Regions from separate parts of the Bacillus sp. PK6-025 genome, predicted to be linked through region 2. Evidence: riboswitches for the same ligand, from Rfam matches in the RefSeq annotation. Region 2 holds a riboswitch; each other region holds the start of a gene.

What was found. A riboswitch is a leader RNA that binds a small molecule or an ion and turns the genes downstream of it on or off. The one in region 2 is predicted to bind S-adenosylmethionine.
Region 1: another riboswitch for S-adenosylmethionine. It lies ahead of metK (methionine adenosyltransferase); the one in region 2 lies ahead of mtnW (2,3-diketo-5-methylthiopentyl-1-phosphate enolase).
Region 3: another riboswitch for S-adenosylmethionine. It lies ahead of M1D67_RS21325 (5-methyltetrahydropteroyltriglutamate--homocysteine S-methyltransferase); the one in region 2 lies ahead of mtnW (2,3-diketo-5-methylthiopentyl-1-phosphate enolase).
Region 4: another riboswitch for S-adenosylmethionine. It lies ahead of M1D67_RS16570 (MetQ/NlpA family ABC transporter substrate-binding protein); the one in region 2 lies ahead of mtnW (2,3-diketo-5-methylthiopentyl-1-phosphate enolase).

What each region holds. Positions count from the first base shown of each region.
Region 1 is NZ_CP096509.1:3,262,053-3,266,412, reverse strand. Features, by position in the region: gene pckA (phosphoenolpyruvate carboxykinase (ATP)) at 135-1,718, opposite strand; SAM riboswitch class I at 1,913-2,050, shown strand; gene metK (methionine adenosyltransferase) at 2,441-3,643, shown strand; gene asnB (asparagine synthase (glutamine-hydrolyzing)) at 3,788-4,360, shown strand, end outside.
Region 2 is NZ_CP096509.1:1,453,516-1,457,875, reverse strand. Features, by position in the region: gene M1D67_RS07415 (1,2-dihydroxy-3-keto-5-methylthiopentene dioxygenase) at 1-201, opposite strand, end outside; gene M1D67_RS07410 (methylthioribulose 1-phosphate dehydratase) at 217-843, opposite strand; gene mtnX (2-hydroxy-3-keto-5-methylthiopentenyl-1-phosphate phosphatase) at 804-1,502, opposite strand; gene mtnW (2,3-diketo-5-methylthiopentyl-1-phosphate enolase) at 1,499-2,716, opposite strand; SAM riboswitch class I at 2,800-2,899, opposite strand; gene M1D67_RS07395 (pyridoxal phosphate-dependent aminotransferase) at 2,949-4,139, opposite strand; gene M1D67_RS07390 (carbon-nitrogen family hydrolase) at 4,235-4,360, shown strand, end outside.
Region 3 is NZ_CP096509.1:4,168,652-4,173,011, reverse strand. Features, by position in the region: gene M1D67_RS21330 (glycosyltransferase family 39 protein) at 1-509, opposite strand, end outside; gene M1D67_RS21325 (5-methyltetrahydropteroyltriglutamate--homocysteine S-methyltransferase) at 853-1,983, opposite strand; SAM riboswitch class I at 2,057-2,166, opposite strand; gene M1D67_RS21320 (DUF3298 and DUF4163 domain-containing protein) at 2,485-3,168, shown strand; gene M1D67_RS21315 (chorismate--pyruvate lyase family protein) at 3,267-3,797, opposite strand; gene M1D67_RS21310 (LacI family DNA-binding transcriptional regulator) at 3,994-4,360, opposite strand, start outside.
Region 4 is NZ_CP096509.1:3,245,615-3,249,974, forward strand. Features, by position in the region: gene M1D67_RS16565 (MDR family MFS transporter) at 1-781, opposite strand, end outside; gene M1D67_RS16570 (MetQ/NlpA family ABC transporter substrate-binding protein) at 902-1,726, opposite strand; SAM riboswitch class I at 1,783-1,890, opposite strand; gene M1D67_RS16575 (sunset domain-containing protein) at 2,022-2,702, shown strand; gene M1D67_RS16580 (ABC transporter permease) at 2,731-4,062, opposite strand; gene M1D67_RS16585 (ABC transporter ATP-binding protein) at 4,052-4,360, opposite strand, start outside.

The DNA.
Region 1 (4,360 bases), 1.8 Mb from region 2:
CGTTTTATCACAGGCCGTGCTTGATTGTCGTTTTAATCATTGTCCAGAAAATGGCATCGGCCGCTGACAGGCGAAGCGGATTTTTAATAAACTGCAGCAGCGCAGAATACCTGCGCTGCTGCAAGCGGGTTGAGTTATACGAGCGGTCCTCCGGCTTTTTCAATGTTTTCGGTATTAGAGAATTTTTTGAAATTCTTTTTGAATGCATTCGCCAAGTGGATCGCTTTTTCCTCGTATTCGTTTTCATCTGTCCAAGTTTTAGCCGGGTCAAGCACTTGATCAGGCACACCCGGAACATGGACCGGTGAATGAAGTCCGAAAATGCGGTCAGTCTTCATTTCGGCGTTATCCAGTTCTCCTTCTATCGCAGCCTGAACCATCGCTCTCGTATAAGCGAGGCTCATTCTTTCCCCTGTTCCGTATCCGCCGCCGGTCCAGCCTGTATTGACGAGAAAGACGCTGACGCCGTGCTCATCGATTTTTCTTCCGAGCATTTCAGCGTACACATGTGCAGGGAGCGGAAGGAACGGGGAACCGAAGCAGGTCGAGAATGTGGCTTCAGGAGCGGTGATCCCGCGTTCGGTGCCGGCGAGCTTGCTTGTATATCCGCTCAGGAAATGATACATGGCTTGTTCTTTCGTTAACTTGCTGATCGGAGGAAGCACGCCGAAAGCATCTGCCGTCAGAAATACAATGGTCTGCGGGTGTGCTGCGATGCTCGGCTTGACGATGTTGTCAATCGCATCAATCGGGTAAGCCGCTCTCGTGTTTTCCGTATAGAATGCGTCGGAATAGTCCGGCTCCCCGGTTTTGCCGTCAACCACGACATTTTCAAGAACGGAACCGAAGCGGATCGCATTGTAAATCTGCGGTTCTTTTTCTTTGCTTAAGTTAATGCACTTGGCGTAGCAGCCTCCTTCAATGTTGAAAACGCCTGTGCTGGACCAGCCGTGTTCGTCGTCACCGATCAGCTTCCGTTTCGGATCGGCGGAAAGCGTCGTTTTGCCTGTGCCTGACAATCCGAAGAAGAGAGCTGTTCCGCCTTCCTCGCCAATGTTTGCCGAACAGTGCATCGGTAAAATGTTTTGTTCAGGAAGAAGATAATTCATAATAGAAAAAATCGATTTTTTCATCTCTCCGGCATATTCGGTGCCTCCGATTAAAATCGTACGCTTTTCAAACGACACGATGATAAATGTTTCAGATCTGGTCCCGTCAATGAGCGGATCGGCTTTGAAATGCGGAGCGGAAAGAATCGTAAACGGCTGTTCTTCAGGTTTTTTATCATGTTCTTCAGGTCTGATGAACAACTGTCTTGCAAACAGGTTGTGCCAGGCGAACTCGTTGACAACTGTAATCGGAAGCCGGTATTTTTCGTCTGCTCCTGCAAACCCTTCAAATACATACAATTCATCGCGTTCCTTTAAATAGCTGAGCACTTTTGTGTACAGCCGGTCAAAGGCGGCTTCTGAAATCGGCTGGTTTACTGCGCCCCAATCGATTTTGTCCTTTGTGCTCGCTTCTTCCACAATGAATTTGTCTTTTGGCGAGCGGCCGGTGTATGTACCGGTTGTAGCCCGCACGGCTCCGGAAGATGTTAAGACTCCTTCTTTGCGTTCAAGGACTTTTTCAACCAAAAGGGGAACGGATAAGTTCAGCTGAACGTTTTCGCCCATTAATAACGTTTGTAAGTCAGTTGTTAAATCTACAGAATTCATAAAAAACCTTCCTTTGCGTGTTTTTTAATGTGTATAACATTAATGTAGAATTAGTATAACACATTTACTCTTATAGTCTATACCGTTTCTTCATTTTTCGTTCGGGTTTTTTCTCGAAAGACAAGTTTAAATTTATTGCGGCCGATATTGACATAACAAGCCATTTTAAGATAAGATATTTCATTGAGCGGATACTCTTATCCCGAGCTGGTGGAGGGACAGGCCCAATGAAACCCAGCAACCGGTTTCTCTTATTAATGGAAAAAAACAGTTTCTGAGACAACTACGGTGCTAACCTGATGCAAGGTGTTCAATACCTTGAGCGATAAGAGTGAAAGGCACGCAATACCAGACCCTTTCCTCAGCGAATAGGAAAAGGTTTTTTTATTGCATAAATCGAGATCCAAAAATTGCTAAAAAAACTGCCTTCAGGAGGAAGGTACTCGGCGTTTTTCACAGGACGTGAAAGGTTTTAGCCGAGTATCAAGCAGGAGGAAGGTACTGGGCGTTTTTCACAGGACGTGAAAGGTCTAGCCGGGCAGCCAGTCAGGAAAAATTCTATTAAGAGGAATTTTGACTTAGAATCTCGTCAAGAATAGCATATGGAAATTGTTTCAAAACGAGAGCGTATGAAGCCCGAGTATCGTCATATAATCAAGAGGGACGAGATCCGTATCATACTTAAGATCACGGCTGATCTTCATATACAGGAGGAAACATAAATGAGCAAAAACCGTCGGTTATTTACATCAGAGTCAGTTACGGAGGGACATCCGGACAAAATTTGCGACCAGATTTCGGATAGTATATTAGACGAAATTTTAAAGAAAGATCCGAATGCCCGCGTTGCCTGTGAAACATCTGTGACAACCGGATTGGTGCTGGTAAGCGGTGAAATCACGACGTCCACTTACGTCGATATTCCGAAAACAGTCCGCGAAACGATTAAAGAAATTGGCTACACACGTGCAAAATACGGTTTTGATGCCGAAACTTGCGCGGTCTTAACGTCTATAGATGAACAGTCGCCAGATATTGCAATGGGAGTCGACCAGGCGCTTGAAGCGCGTGAAGGAGCAATGAGCGACGCTGAAATTGAAGCGATCGGAGCCGGAGACCAAGGTTTAATGTTCGGTTTTGCCTGCAACGAAACAAAGGAACTTATGCCTCTGCCGATTTCGCTTGCTCATAAATTGTCTCGCCGTTTGACAGAAGTCCGCAAAGAGGAAATTCTGCCGTATCTTCGTCCGGACGGAAAGACACAGGTAACTGTTGAGTATGATGAGAACAACAAGCCGATTCGCATCGATACAATTGTCATTTCGACTCAGCATCACCCTGAGATTTCGCTTGAACAAATTCAGCGCAATCTGAAAGAGCATGTCATCAACCCGGTAGTGCCAAAAGAGCTGATCGATGAAAACACGAAGTACTTCATTAATCCTACGGGCCGTTTTGTTATCGGAGGACCGCAGGGGGATGCCGGTTTAACAGGACGCAAAATCATCGTTGACACCTATGGCGGATATGCCCGTCACGGCGGCGGAGCGTTTTCCGGTAAGGATGCGACAAAGGTTGATAGATCTGCAGCTTATGCTGCGAGATATGTAGCGAAAAATATCGTCGCCGCAGGCCTTGCTGATTCCTGTGAAGTGCAGCTTGCCTACGCGATCGGTGTCGCACAGCCGGTATCCATTTCAATCGATACATTCGGTACAGGCAAAGCCAGTGAAGAAACATTGATCGAAGTGGTTCGCAAAAACTTTGATCTAAGACCTGCCGGCATTATTAAAATGCTCGATCTTCGCCGTCCGATTTACAAACAAACGGCAGCTTACGGACATTTCGGCCGCCTCGACCTCGATCTGCCTTGGGAGCGCACAGACAAAGCGGATCAGCTGAAGAAAGATGCATTAGGAGAATAACAACCGCATAGCCGCTTTCATAAGCGGCTTTGTTTTTCGATGGCAAAAAGCGGGCGGATGTGAAACGTTTTTCTTTAAACACTTGTCTAATCAAGAAGCAGACTTTGATTTCTGCACGAAATTTAAAAAATCGGAGGCAATACTATGTGTGGATTTGTAGGGGTATTCAATCATCGCCCATCATCCGAGACAGCAGCCCAGGAAGAACTGATTAAACAAATGAATGAAATGATTGTACACCGCGGTCCGGACGATGATGGGTACTATCATGATGAGCATGTAGGCTTCGGATTTAGAAGGCTCAGCATCATCGATGTGGAAAACGGAGGACAGCCTCTGTCTTATGAAGATGATTCCTATTGGATTATTTTTAATGGAGAAATCTATAACTATATAGAACTGAAAGACGAACTTATTTCAAAAGGATACGAGTTCAAAACCGATTCAGATACGGAAGTTTTGCTTGCGACTTACCGCCACTACAAACAGGAAGCTGCTTCCAAGCTGCGCGGAATGTTTGCTTTTTTAATCTGGGATAAAAAAGAACAGCTCCTATACGGAGCGCGCGATCCGTTCGGCATTAAGCCGCTCTATTTTACGAAAACGGACGGCCATGTTTATTTTGCGTCAGAAAGAAAGAGCCTAATGGCTGTTGATGCCGATTTGGAATTGAATGAAAAAGCGCTTCAGCAGTATACGTCGTTCCAATTTGTACCA
Region 2 (4,360 bases):
GTCTTTGATTTCAGCGGCAAAGACGTCTAAAATCTCCTGTTTCTCTTCATCGGTCAAATCGTATTTTTCTTTTAAGCCGGCCGGCAGCTTTGTGATATCCCATTTTTCATAAATGACCTCCTGCCCCTTTAGAAATTGTTCTACTTCTTCCTGCTTTTCAATGGTCGTGTTTTGTTCATCATGGATTCGAATTGTCGCCATGCTTTCTCCCCCTTTTTAATTAACGTGGTAAGCCTGCAAAGCTTTCAGTTTTAAATGCCAGCTGAACAGGAATTCATACGCTTCAAGCATCCGCTTTGTCTCAAATGCCGTTTTTCCCCAGACGGTAATGCCGTGGCTGCGAATCAGCACTGCCCCTGAATCGCCTGAAAGGTGTCCGGCAAAATCCGCCGCCAAATCCGGAATATGAGCGCTGTTTTCGATAATCGGGATCGCAACCTCCGCATTTTCCTCCCAAAGACCGAGCGCCTTTATGATTTCCTGGCCTCTGAATGTCGCTTGCTTTTCTTTTGCGTAAAGCTCTGAGATGACATTGTTGTCAATCGTATGGACGTGAAGACAGCAGCCCGCGTTTGTATTTTGATAGACACGGGTGTGCAGCAGCGTCTCCGCCGACGGTTTCAGCGTATGTCCGGTCTCCGCCGGTCTCCCCTCTTCGTCCGCCAGCAGAAAATCCTCCGCGGATGCTTTTCGCTTATCTTTTCCGCTTGCTGTGATGAGAAATCGCAGCGGGTCTTCTGATACTTTGATTGACAGATTGCCGCTTGTCGCAGGGAACCAATCCCTTTCCGCAAGCTCTTTTTTTACCTCGGCAAGTTCGTGCCATTTTTGCTCAGGGTCCATTCTTTCACCTCCGCGGTCTCTTCAAGTATTCGCTTTACATCACGGAAATCGCCGAATCCCGCATGCTTCAGGCCGAGCCCCTCACATTCCCGCAGCAAATAATCGCGCGCGATGCACAAGTCGGAACATTTGGCAGCTTCAACATCTGTAACAGAGTCCCCGATCATGACAACAAAATCGTCCCGGCCTTTCAGCCGGCGGATGATAGAAGGCTTGCAGCAGCCGCATTCATTTCCGCAGCTGCCGTCACACGGATACGGCCAGCGGATCTCGATATTGCGTCCTGAAAAGCCGGCCTCATTGCAGTAAATGCGTTCCTTTTCGACAATGCCTTCAAGCAGAGGATAGACGAAAAAGTCCATCCCTCCGCTCACGACGTAAAACGGAAGACCCTGCTCATCCAGGAAAGAGACAAACTCTGTAAACCCGGGGCGGATCTCGGCTTGTTTCATTACATATTCCATAATGTCTTCTTTCAGGCTTGACGGCAGCAATTGAAACATTCTGCCGACCCCGTCCTTAATCGATATGTCCCTGGACAGAACCCCGTCTTTTAAAGCGAGCCACTCTTCTGGAGCAAATTGTTTCATAATGCTGATGATGTTGTCGTTCGTTGTAATGGTTCCGTCAAAATCGCAAATGATAAGCGGCTGCCTCATACGGAAACCTCAACCCTTCCCCATTTTTCAAGGGCGAGCTTTAAATCGGGAGAACGCTTTGCTTTTTCTTCGACTGGCTCCGCTTCCAGGACGGCATCAATGATCGCCCGAAACGCCCTTCCTCCGCCTGCCGCTCCGTTTGGATGACCGTGAATCCCCCCGCCTGCGTTGATGATATGGTCAATGCCGAAGTCTTTCATCAAGAGCGGCACCATGCCGGGGTGAATACCGGCCGACGGGACGGCGAATGTCGGTTTAAAAACGTCTTCCTTCGTGCATTCATCATATATGGCAAGCGCATCCCGCTTCGGCAGAGCAACGCTTCCGTACGGTGAAGGGAACAGGCTGAAATCAGCACCCGCATACCGGTTGAGCTTGCCGAGCAAGAGCGAATGGGAAAAACCGTAATGCGGCGACGAAGTGAGTGCGCCGCTTACTGCCGGGTGCGCCATGATCGGCAGCGGGATGTCGTCGTCTTCCGCAAGGCTTTGCAAAACATCGAGCCCGTAGGCAAACACATTCAGCAGCAACACATCGGCTCCGAGCTCGGCTGCTTTTCTCGCCTTCGATTTCAGCTCCATTGTCCTGCCCGTCAGGTTGACGGCATACAGCGTTTTGCGCCCTGTTTCTTCAAAAGCTGCCTCAAGCACTTTTTTTCCTTCCGTGATTCGTTTTTCAAAGGGGGCACTGCCTGTTTCGAATAAGATTTCATCGTCCTTGATCAAATCCACTCCGCCGAGCGCCTGCTGTCTGAGCTGTTCCTTCAAGTCTTCCATATCGCGGCCGATGACGCCTTTAAAAATGCTCATCAACAGAGGCCTTTCAAATTCGCCGATTTTTTTCCGGATCCCGTATACGCCGAATTTCGGGCCCGGCAATGATCGTTTAAAAGACTGCGAAAACTCCAAATCCGCCAATTTGATTTTTCCGTCGAGAGACAGCTTTCCAAAAACGGTCGTCAGCACAGCGGGAACGTCGCTTGTAAAATTGGCTTCCGGATAAGCGATGGTGACCGTTGCCTGTTTTTCCCCCAGCGCGCTTTCTGTTTCTTCGACCTTGACGACGCGTCCTTTATGCTTTTTCAGCTGTTCCTGCTTTAAGAGCGGCAGATCTGTCCACGACCCGACCGTCAGTCCGATCGCGATTTGCTCGGCCCGCTTTTCTGCGTCACATCCTTGATCTGTCAAAACATATGTTGCCAAAAGTTCACTCATTCTGTAGCTCCTTCCTGCTTCATGCATATAAAAAACCTCTTTTGCTGCTTTAGCTAAAAGAGGTTTCGCATTTCAGGTTCGAATCCTTATCTCTCAGCGTCAGCTGCAAGAATTAGCACCGTGCTTAAAAAGTCGGTTGCCGGGCTTCATCGGGCTTGTCCCTCTGCCTGCTCTTGATAAGAATATTGATTTTATAAATTATTTTGAATTATCCCATCGTTTTTCCCGGTTGTCAATGACTGTGGCCGGTCTTTTTGAATATATTCAGCTTGGCAATGCGCGAAGCCGCTTCCCGGAGCCGCTCTTCGCTTGTCAAGAGGCCGACTCTCACATAGCCTTCTCCGTATTTGCCGAAGCCGATGCCGGGCGCTGTGACGACATTCGCTTTTTCGAGAAGCAGATCGGAAAAAGCCTCAGATGTATACCCGTCAGGGACAGGCATCCAGGCGAAAAAAGAACCTTGCGGAGCATCCGCGTGCCAACCGATTTCGCGGACCGCACGAATCCATACATCCCGCCTTTTTTCGTAGCGCTCATTTTGCTCCTTGACACACGCTTGGTCTGATAGAAGCGCGGCTGCCGCGGCGTCTTGGACCGCTTTAAAAAGGCTGACATACATATGGTCCTGATAAAGGTTCAGCGCTTCGATCACAGATGCGTTGCCAACTGCAAACCCGACCCGCCATCCAGCCATATTATACGTTTTGGAAAGCGTGTAAATTTCGATTCCTGTGTCTTTTGCCCCCTCCGTTTCGAGAAAGCTGACAGGCCTCTTGCCGTCGTAGCCGATCGCACCGTAGGCAAAATCGTGGACGACGCAAATTCCGTTCGACTTGGCAAACCGGACAGTCTCTTCGAAAAAAACAGGCGTGGCTTGGGCACCGGTTGGATTGTTTGGATAATTTAAATACATGAGCTTCGCATTTTCTTTCACTTCCTTCGGAATCCGGCTGTAGTCAGGCAGAAACTGATTGCCCGCTGTAAGCGGCATCGTTTCCATGTTCGCTCTTGCCAGCTCAACGCCCGACCAGTAGTCGGGATAGCCGGGATCGGGAACGAGCACGGCATCCCCCGGATTTAACAAACATTGCGGAAGCTCGACAAGACCGGCTTTTCCGCCGAACAATACAGCGACTTCGCGTTCGGGATCGAGCTCTACGCCGTATTCCCTTCGATAGAACGCGGCTGCCGCCTCCTTGAGTGAACGGCTGCCGCGAAAGGAGGAATACTGATGGTTTTTAGGGTTGCGAACGGCTTGCGCCATTGTATCAACGATGTGATCAGGTGTCGGCTGATCGGGATTCCCCTGGCCGAGATTAATCACATCATGGCCGGCGGCGATTTTTTCATTCACCTTTTTCACCAAGGAAGCGAAAAACTGCTCAGGCAGCTGTTTCAGCACATCTGAAAGCTCAAATTTCATATGATTCACCCGCTTTTGAAAAATTCTTGAAATGATAGTCCATCATCATATATTGTTAAATGTAAAATGTAAAGAAAAAAATGAGGTGATCCAGATTGAAGCTGACAATTTCATGTCTGCAATTCGATATCGCATACGGCAATCCTTCTGAAAATTTTAAAAAAGCGGAGCAGCTGATCGAACAGGAAAGCCGGAAAGCGGATGTTCTTCTCCTTCCCGAG
Region 3 (4,360 bases), 1.7 Mb from region 2:
ATACAGAATGCGCCGAGCAGCCAGCCGATTTTTCCTTTCCGGACTGCTTTAAACAACATCCAGGTTGCAATCATCAAACAAAGGGTGAGAATGCTGTCGACGTTGTTTGTATGGCTGACCGCAACGGCAATCGGCGTACACGCCATAATAAGAGCTGAAATTCTGGCCGCCGTTTTGCCAAAAGTAGGTTTTACAATAAAGTACAACAGTGCTACGGAAATCACTTCGGCAATCGCTTCAGGAAGAACGACGCTCCAGCCGTGCACGCCGAACACAAGTGCAAAAAGTGTCTGAATCCAGAGTGCAACCGGCGGTTTATCAACTGTTACAAAGCCTGCTGGATCAAATGATGCGTAAAAAAAGTTATGAAAACTTTGGGTCATACTTTCAACGGCCGCCGTATAGTAGGCGTTGTCTGTGTCACTATTCCAGATGCCGTACAAGTTTAAAGCTGCAGATAATACAAGAATGAAGACCAGGAATATATCGATTTTCCTTTTCTTAATCATTGTTCGATCACCTCACTAAAGAGCATTATAGAAGCCAAATATGATCAAACTATGAACAAATCAAGAAGGAATTTTAAATTGTATAGAGGGGCAAAAAAAAAGAGACATGCCGTCAGGAGGCATGTCTCCAGCGTGTCGAGAAACCCCCGCATTCGTTGTCAGGCCTGCGCGTCGGTGCTCACGAATTCCAACATTCGCTCCGCTCCGATGCTCGGCCTTCCTAGACTGCAAGGGTTTTCAATCACGCTGAAAGGATGACAAAATCCCAAAACAAAAAGCTGTTTTGGGATTTTGTCAACATTCTGAGACATGCCGTCAGGAGGCATGTCTCAAATATGAGGTGTTATTTCCATACGTCTTCTGCGATCTCGACGACATGGCGCAGTTTTTCCCATTGCTGCTCTTCTGTCAGGAGATTGCCTTCTTCTGTGGAGGCAAAGCCGCACTGCGGGCTTAGGCACAATTGGTTCAGGTCGACGAAGCGAGCTGCTTCGTCGATGCGCCGCTTAATATCATCCGGGTTTTCAAGCTCTCCGAATTTTGATGTGATCAGGCCGAGGACGATCTGCAAGTCTTTCCGTTTGACATAGCGAAGCGGTTCGAAGCCGCCGGAGCGCTCGTCATCAAATTCAAGGAAAAGTCCGTCTAAATTGAGTCCGTCGAAAATCGTTTCTGCAGCCGCATCGTAGCCGCCTTCCGCCACCCATGTTGACTGGAAGTTGCCGCGGCAGATGTGCATGGTGACCGTCAAATCGTCCGGGCGTCCTTCAACTGCTTCATTAATCGTGTTGGCGAAGGACTGGCGCAGTTCATCAGGCTGGCGGCCGAAGGCTTTGATCTGCTCATGTCCTTTGTCTGAGAAAAATACCGACCAGGCCGTGTCATCCAGTTGCAAATAGCGGCAGCCGGCATCGTAAAATGCGCGGATCGCTTTTTTGTAAGCCTGCGCGACATCGTGATGGAACTCATCCAGATCCTCGTACGGGCTTTCTCCAAGTTTTCCTCTGAAAAACAGCATATTCGGGCTCGGAATCGTCATTTTCGGCGTATGTGTGCCCGCAATATCATGAAGAAATTTATAATCTTCCAGCATCGGATGGTTTGTAAAATCGACTTTGCTTGTTACTTTGATTCCGCGCGGCTTCGTTTCAACATTATGAAATTGAATGCCCTTGTCCGCTGTATATCCTTCTACGCCGTCAAGCCCTTCAAGAAAATCGAAATGCCACCATGACCTGCGGAATTCCCCGTCAGTAACGGCTTTAAGGCCAATTTCTTTTTGCTTTTCGACAATGCGCTTGATCTCTTCGTTTTCGACTTCGCGCAGTTGTTCAGCGCTAATTTCACCGTTCGCTTTTTGAATACGCGCTTTTTTTACGGGCGCAGACCTTAAAAGACTCCCCACCTGATCAGCTCTGTACGGTCCGATTTTTTTCCCAGGCGTTTGCTTCAGTACATCGGTTGATTGTGTCATGCTTCATCCCTCTTTCTTTATAGACATAAAAAAGCTCTTCCCGATAAGGAAGAGCTTGATATATTCAATCTCCTCCTTATCTTCAAGAGCACGAACATGCTCTTAAGGATTTAGCACCATTCTGTCATAGACAGCGGTTGCCGGGTTTCACAGGGCCAGTCCCTCCACCACTCTTGATAAGGAAAACCTTTTTATGCAATTTTTTAATAATTTTAATATTAATACTTTTTATAAAAATGTCAATGGGTTAAAAAAAACTATTTGGTTTTTCATTTTCTTCTTCTGCGGTTAAACCGGAGGGCGTATCGAATCAGCGTATGAATTTTTTGTCAAGACAGTCTTTCAAATGGTCAACAAGGTGCTGAACGAACAGGGTGAATTAGAATATTTTTCAATTTTTATCTCCGAAAATAGAAACTTTCTCGCGAGTTTACCGGTCTATCATGTGTACCTGATTTCAAAATGGGTATGATAAACAATGACAGATTAAGGAGGGTTCTTATGAACAAAAAAACAGTGTTTAAAGCGTTAGGTATGCTGATAACAGGGGTATTGTTTTTTGCGCTGTACGGTGCGGCCGCACTTCCTTCTGCACACGCGGCAAATGAAAAAAAGCCGACGGTCACGAGCCATACTTACAAAAACATTAAGGCTTTGAAATACCCGCAGGTTGCAAATGTAAGCAGCAAATCTCTCCAAAATAGGATCAACAAAGATTTTAAACGTTATATTGAGCAGTCCTACAAAGATTATGTAAAAAACAAGAAAGACGGCCAACAGCACGGATACCAAACAGATTATCAAACGTCCTTTGAAGTGAAATACCGGACCGGCCAAAAGCTGAGCATTCTGACAAGTAATTACGTCTACTCCGGCGGAGCGCACGGAAATACGGCAGTCCGCTCTTTCAACTATGACCTTGCCTCTAAAAAGCGGGTGTATTTATCAGATATCTTAAATACAAAATCGAAAATGGATAAGACAAAAACATACATTTACGACTATATTCAAAAACACAGCGACATTTTCTTCCCGGATGTGAAGAAGAAAGACATCGTCCTTGGTAAAAACACGGCTTTTTATTACACAAAAGACGGCATTGCGATCGTCTTCCAGCAATACGATGTCGCTCCTTATGCTGCCGGAAATCCGGTCGTTGCCGTGCCGAAAACGGTGTATCAATAAATAACAGCCCCTGTTTCGCAGGGGTTTTTGTTTTGAGGGAAGAAGGAATGGGGAGGTTATGGAAGCCTTTTCATGAAGTGGCAGCTGACGGGCATGATTCAGCCCGCAGTCCGTTCGCAGATTTTTTCTAAATCGAATAGCTCGCAGACATAGAACATGCACTGCCGGCCGCTGATAATCTGATATTTTTTAAAAGCATATGTCCGGTCTGCTGAAACAGGTACAAGTTGTGTGAAATGTTTTCCCAGGCAGTCGCCCGTACTGAAAATTTCACGCCTTGACTCCAGTTCTGCAATGATTTTCCCGATGGGAAGCCTTTCTGCCTGCAAATCTTGTTTGATGGCGGGCGGCAGTAAGTTTGTTTTAACATAGACATAATTATAAGATAAATAATCATCGCCCGTTTTCAAAGAGGAAGTTCTAAACAAGATGTCATCATCGCGTTGAAACAGCCTCGCTTCTTCAGGTGACAGCTTGTCATAATCAATATTATTTTGCTGAAAAACTTCGATTTCGGCTTTGCCACCGATCAGCGTTTCAATCGCTTTGGTTGTTGAACCATCGGTTTTGGTTAACATGTCTTTTACAATAGCAACTAGAGTTTCAGGAAAAAAGTGGCTTACGCTCAATGAAAGGCACCCCCGTACCAAAATTAGAATTTTTTGAAAACTTGTCTTTAAATTTATCATGTGGAGATGCGTTTGTCTAGAAAAATAAGTTAAATTTTAGGTTAGTAATGTAAATTTTATATTTTTAACAATTGGATAGATCAGGATATGTATGGAAAAAGGAGACGTCAATGTCTCCTTTTTTTGTGCGATTCATTTAAGTCGTCTCTCCTTCTAAAAGCTGTACGGGCAAATAGGTTTCCAGCGGTAAATCATCGAATTCGCCTTCGATGGCTTTGGACAAAATCTCGATGGCCGTCTTGGAAATGAGTTCAATCGGCTGCTGGATGGTTGTCAATTCCGGGAGGATGGACTGAACGGCTTCCGTTCCGTCGTAGCCGATCACCTTTAATAGCCCGGGAATGTCTTTTCCGCGTTTTTTTGCTTCGGTGATGACTGTAGCGGCCATGAGGTCATCGCTGGCAAAAATGCCGTCAGCCGCAGGCTGTTCATCAAACAGTTTTGAGATGATTTCCCGGTAATTTTGATGAAAGGGAACCTCATATGTAATCGGCTGTCTTCCG
Region 4 (4,360 bases), 1.8 Mb from region 2:
AACCAATCAGCGGCTGACCGAAAACAATGAGCGCCCCGTTCACTGTCCAAAGTACGCTGTACTGCCCAAGAGATATCCCCAGCTCCTGGGTGTGTGAAGCGATGGTCGAGGACCATTGCGAATAAGCGACCCAGCCGAGCAGGTAGCCCGTACATATAACCAAAAGCGCGGAGAATCTAGATTTCCCGCTGACTGAATCGGCATGATCCAAAACAGAAGACTGCATGGCTTTTTCAGACCGGATGCGTCTAAATCCGAAAATCGCAATCATGAAAAAGACGGCATACAGCATCGCATTCGCCAGAAAAACATACGTAAATGAAAAAGACGCGACAATTCCGCCGAGCGCTGAACCAACTGCCACCCCTGCATTTTGCGCCACGTATACAGCATTGAACGGCTTTCTGCCGCCTTCCGGCCAAACCGATCCGGCCATTGCATAGCATGCCGGAAACACGATCCCTGATCCAAAACCGGCCAATGTTAAGAAAAGAATGTATTGGAACCACTCGTGAAAAAAGACGAGGCCTGAAAGGCTCGCAAACGTGATCACAATTCCAAGTACGACCGTTTTAAATCCGCCGATTTTATCGAATAAATATCCTCCGAACAGGTTGCCCAGCACATTTGCCCCTGAGTTCAGCATCAGCACAAATCCGGCCGCTGTCAGCGACTTTCCCAAATGCTGATGGATATAGATGGTATTCAGCGGCCATAAAAAAGATGCCCCTGTGACATTGATAAACATTCCGATGACCAAAAGCCATAATGTGCGCGGCATAGCGTTTCCTTCTTTCTCTTTAGCATTCCCTCTAGATTCTATTCGTTTTGCCCATTTTTTTCAATTGACACGATTTCGATTTTCAACATAAAAAACCCCCTTTTTAAAGGGGGAATTTTTTTATGATTGCGTCATCCATTTTGGCTTTCCGAAACCGGCGAATTCCCGATCGATCGCATCTTCGAAAGCTTTGGATTTTACCGCTTCTTTGAGATCTTTGGCGAATGGCTTGTCTTTGTTTTTTTCATCCACTACCACTTGATTGCGGTAGCGGTCAGGCATGTTCTCAAGCGCCAGCGCGTCCTGCAACTTCATATTAGCGGAGAGAGCGAAATTACCCGGGACAGCCGCGATATCCAGGTCATCGACCGCTCTTGGAAGATTGGCAGATTCAAGCTGTTTAAATGTCAGCTTTTTCGGATTTTCCGCAATATCCTGCACAGAGGCTTTCAATGTGTCGACATCGCTTTTCAGCCGAATCAGCCCCTGATCCTGGAGCGTTAAAAATGCCCTGGCGGCATTGGCCGGATCGTTTGGAACAGCCACTTCCGCCCCGTTTTTGACATCGTTCAAGTCGTTATATTTGGCAGAATAGAGACCCATCGGAGCGGTCGGCACAGAAATGAGTGCAGCAAGATGTTTATTGTTTTCTTGATTGTATGATTTCATAAAAACCTCATGTTGAAACAAATTGGCGTCGAGTTCGCCTTCGCTTAACGCCGTGTTCGGCTGTACATAGTCGGTGAATTCGACCACTTCAACTTTGTAGCCTTTTTTCTCAAGTTCAGGCTGAATCGCTTTTTTGACCATATCGTAATACGGTCCTGCAGTAGCGCCTATTTTGATCGTTTTACCATCGCTTTCGGCATTGTTTCCGCATGCGGTCAGAAGCGCCATGCTCAAGGCCAGTCCCAGCACGGAAGTCCATTTTAATATCTTGTTCATGTATATCTCCTCCTCCAAAATAAAAAAAACTCTTTCAGCGCCTGAAAGAGTTGTTCAACTTATCTTTCAGAATGCGCCTGACATTCTGCTGGATTTAGCACCTTGCTCTGCTGCAGGTTGCTGAGATTTCGCCGGGCCAGTCCCTCCATCTCTCTTTATAAGCTGCATATTCGGTTTTTTAAATGATTTCTTTATTTTACGTTTGAATATTTAGATTTGCAAGAAGTTTTTTGGTATAAACATTTTTTTCTTTTTAAGCTAAAATATAGTTATCAAACACGAAAGGAGACGAATCATGGAATCTATCATGCTGATCGGGTTTTTATCCTTTATTTTTTCCATCTGCTATCTTGTATTTCATTTGATCAGAAGAATCTTTTCTCCAGGCAAAAGGTTTTCCAGAAAACTCTTTTATCCTTGTTTTGCAGGCGGACTTCTCCTCCTGATCATCTCTGCGCCTTATTACAGTGAGGAAACATATGCCATCGATGAGACAAAAACAGAGGACCTGACAACCGAGCTTCAGGAACTGAAAACTGAACACAGCGCTGTACAAAAGGAGCAAACCGCATTAAAGCAGCAGCTCAATCAAGCAAACGAAAAACTGAAGGCAGCCAAAACGGAGAATGACACATTAAAAAAAGAAAATGAAAAACTGACAAAAGAAAAAGACTCGCTTACGAAAAAAACAAAATCGCTGTCAGAAAAACTGGCTAAAACTGAAGAAAAAAGCGGCAGTACCGAAGCCACTGTAAAAGAAAAGAACGCCACCGCTCAGGCCGGAACGTCACACAGCGCGCCCTCCCCTAAGAAAAACAGCGGTGAAAGCAAACAGGAGTGCAAAATCAAAGGAAGCGTCAACCATATTTATCATACACCGGGAAGTACATATTATGACCGCACGAAAAACGTCGCCCGCTGGTTCTGCACAGAACAGGAGGCGCGTGATGCGGGGTACAGACCTCCGAAACGTTAAAAAAGCCGGCATACCGCCAGCTTTTTTCTTAAAGCTCTCTTCTTAATGCTGTCAGCACGTTCGTTCTTGTCGCTTTAATGGCCGGATTCAGGCCTGAAAGAATGGCGACGCCTGCACTGATCAAGGTGGCGATGAGTACAAGGCTGACCGGAATATGCGAGAAGGTGATGCTGAGCTCTGCCGCACTCGCTTCTCCTTCTGAAACCGATGATAAAATGACAGGAATAATCTTGTTCACTAAAAAGCTGACACCGTATGAAATGATAATACCTAAAACAGATCCTAAGATGCCGATATAGGCGCTTTCCAGCAGGAACATTCGGCGGATCACATTCGGGCTGGCCCCGATCGCTTTCATAATCCCGATTTCCTGCGTCCGTTCTGTAACCGCCATTGTCATCGTGTTGAAAATCCCGATGGCTGAAATCAAAACGGCAATGACTCCGACAAAGATCAGACCGATTTTAAAAGCCATGAAAAACAGATTGATGCTTTCGAGTTTTTTCGTTATTGAATCGACGTAGTAGCCTTCATCCTCCAAATCTGTTGTCAGCTGTCCGACATGTTCAAAATTATCCGCGTAAACCGAAAGCTTTTTTTCGATCGTGCCGTTGTCTTTGTCCGCCTTCAGAAATCCGGTGATGTCTTTTTGCATGTCGTTGCTGACATAGACCGTTGAATCGCTTGCCCATTCATAAGAAGGTTTTTTCGTCACTCCGACAACTTTCAGATCATATGTTTTCGCTTTCCCTTCTTCTCCTGTTTTTTCATCCATTTTTGAGATCTTTAATTCAATTGTTTTGCCGAGAATATCTTCTGCGTATCCTTTTGGTTCTTTTACTTCCTCAGCATTATTTTCCATCTGCTTTTCATAATCTTGGGCTTCTTTTTTCGTCCAGAGATTCTTCCCGAAATGGTAGCCGACGACGATTTCATTCGGTGTTTTCGCTACGCGGCCGCGATCGAGTTTAATATTGGCTTTTTGTTCAGCAGCCATGTCAGTAATCGTGATATTCGACATTTGATTGTTTGTCCTGTTGCCCAACTTTGCTTCAGCAGGTGCGAACACCTGCGTGCGCTCGATAATCGCGGACACATCTTTGCGATTTTCGAATTCTTTCAAGTCTTTCTTTTGAACTTTCCGATCGCTCTTTCCTTCTTTTCCGACAACCTGAATTTCAGTGACAATCTGTTCTTTCATCAGCTGTTCAGTCATCGATTTTTGCAGTCCGAATCCGACCGATGCGAGCACGATTAAAAACGCGCAGGCCACCGTTGTTGCGAGAATGGTCATGAATACACGCAGGCGGTTTTTCTTCATATTTCTTCTAATGAACTTCAACTGATCCTTAAACTTCAACAGTCTCTTCCCCTTTCTCTAACACGCCGTCAGATAACTGAAATTTCGTTTTGGCGATCGATGCCACCTCGTCATCGTGCGTGATGATGACGAATGTAATACCGCGCTCCCTGTTCAGCTGCCGAATGAATTCGAGGATTTCCTGTTCTGTTTCGGAGTCCAGGCTTCCGGTCGGCTCGTCGGCTAAAATGATTGACGGATTCAAAATCAAAGCGCGGGCGATGCTGACGCGCTGCTGCTGTCCGCCTGAAAGCTCATTCGGATAGTGTCCAGCGTGGTTTTCAAGGCCGACGCGGTG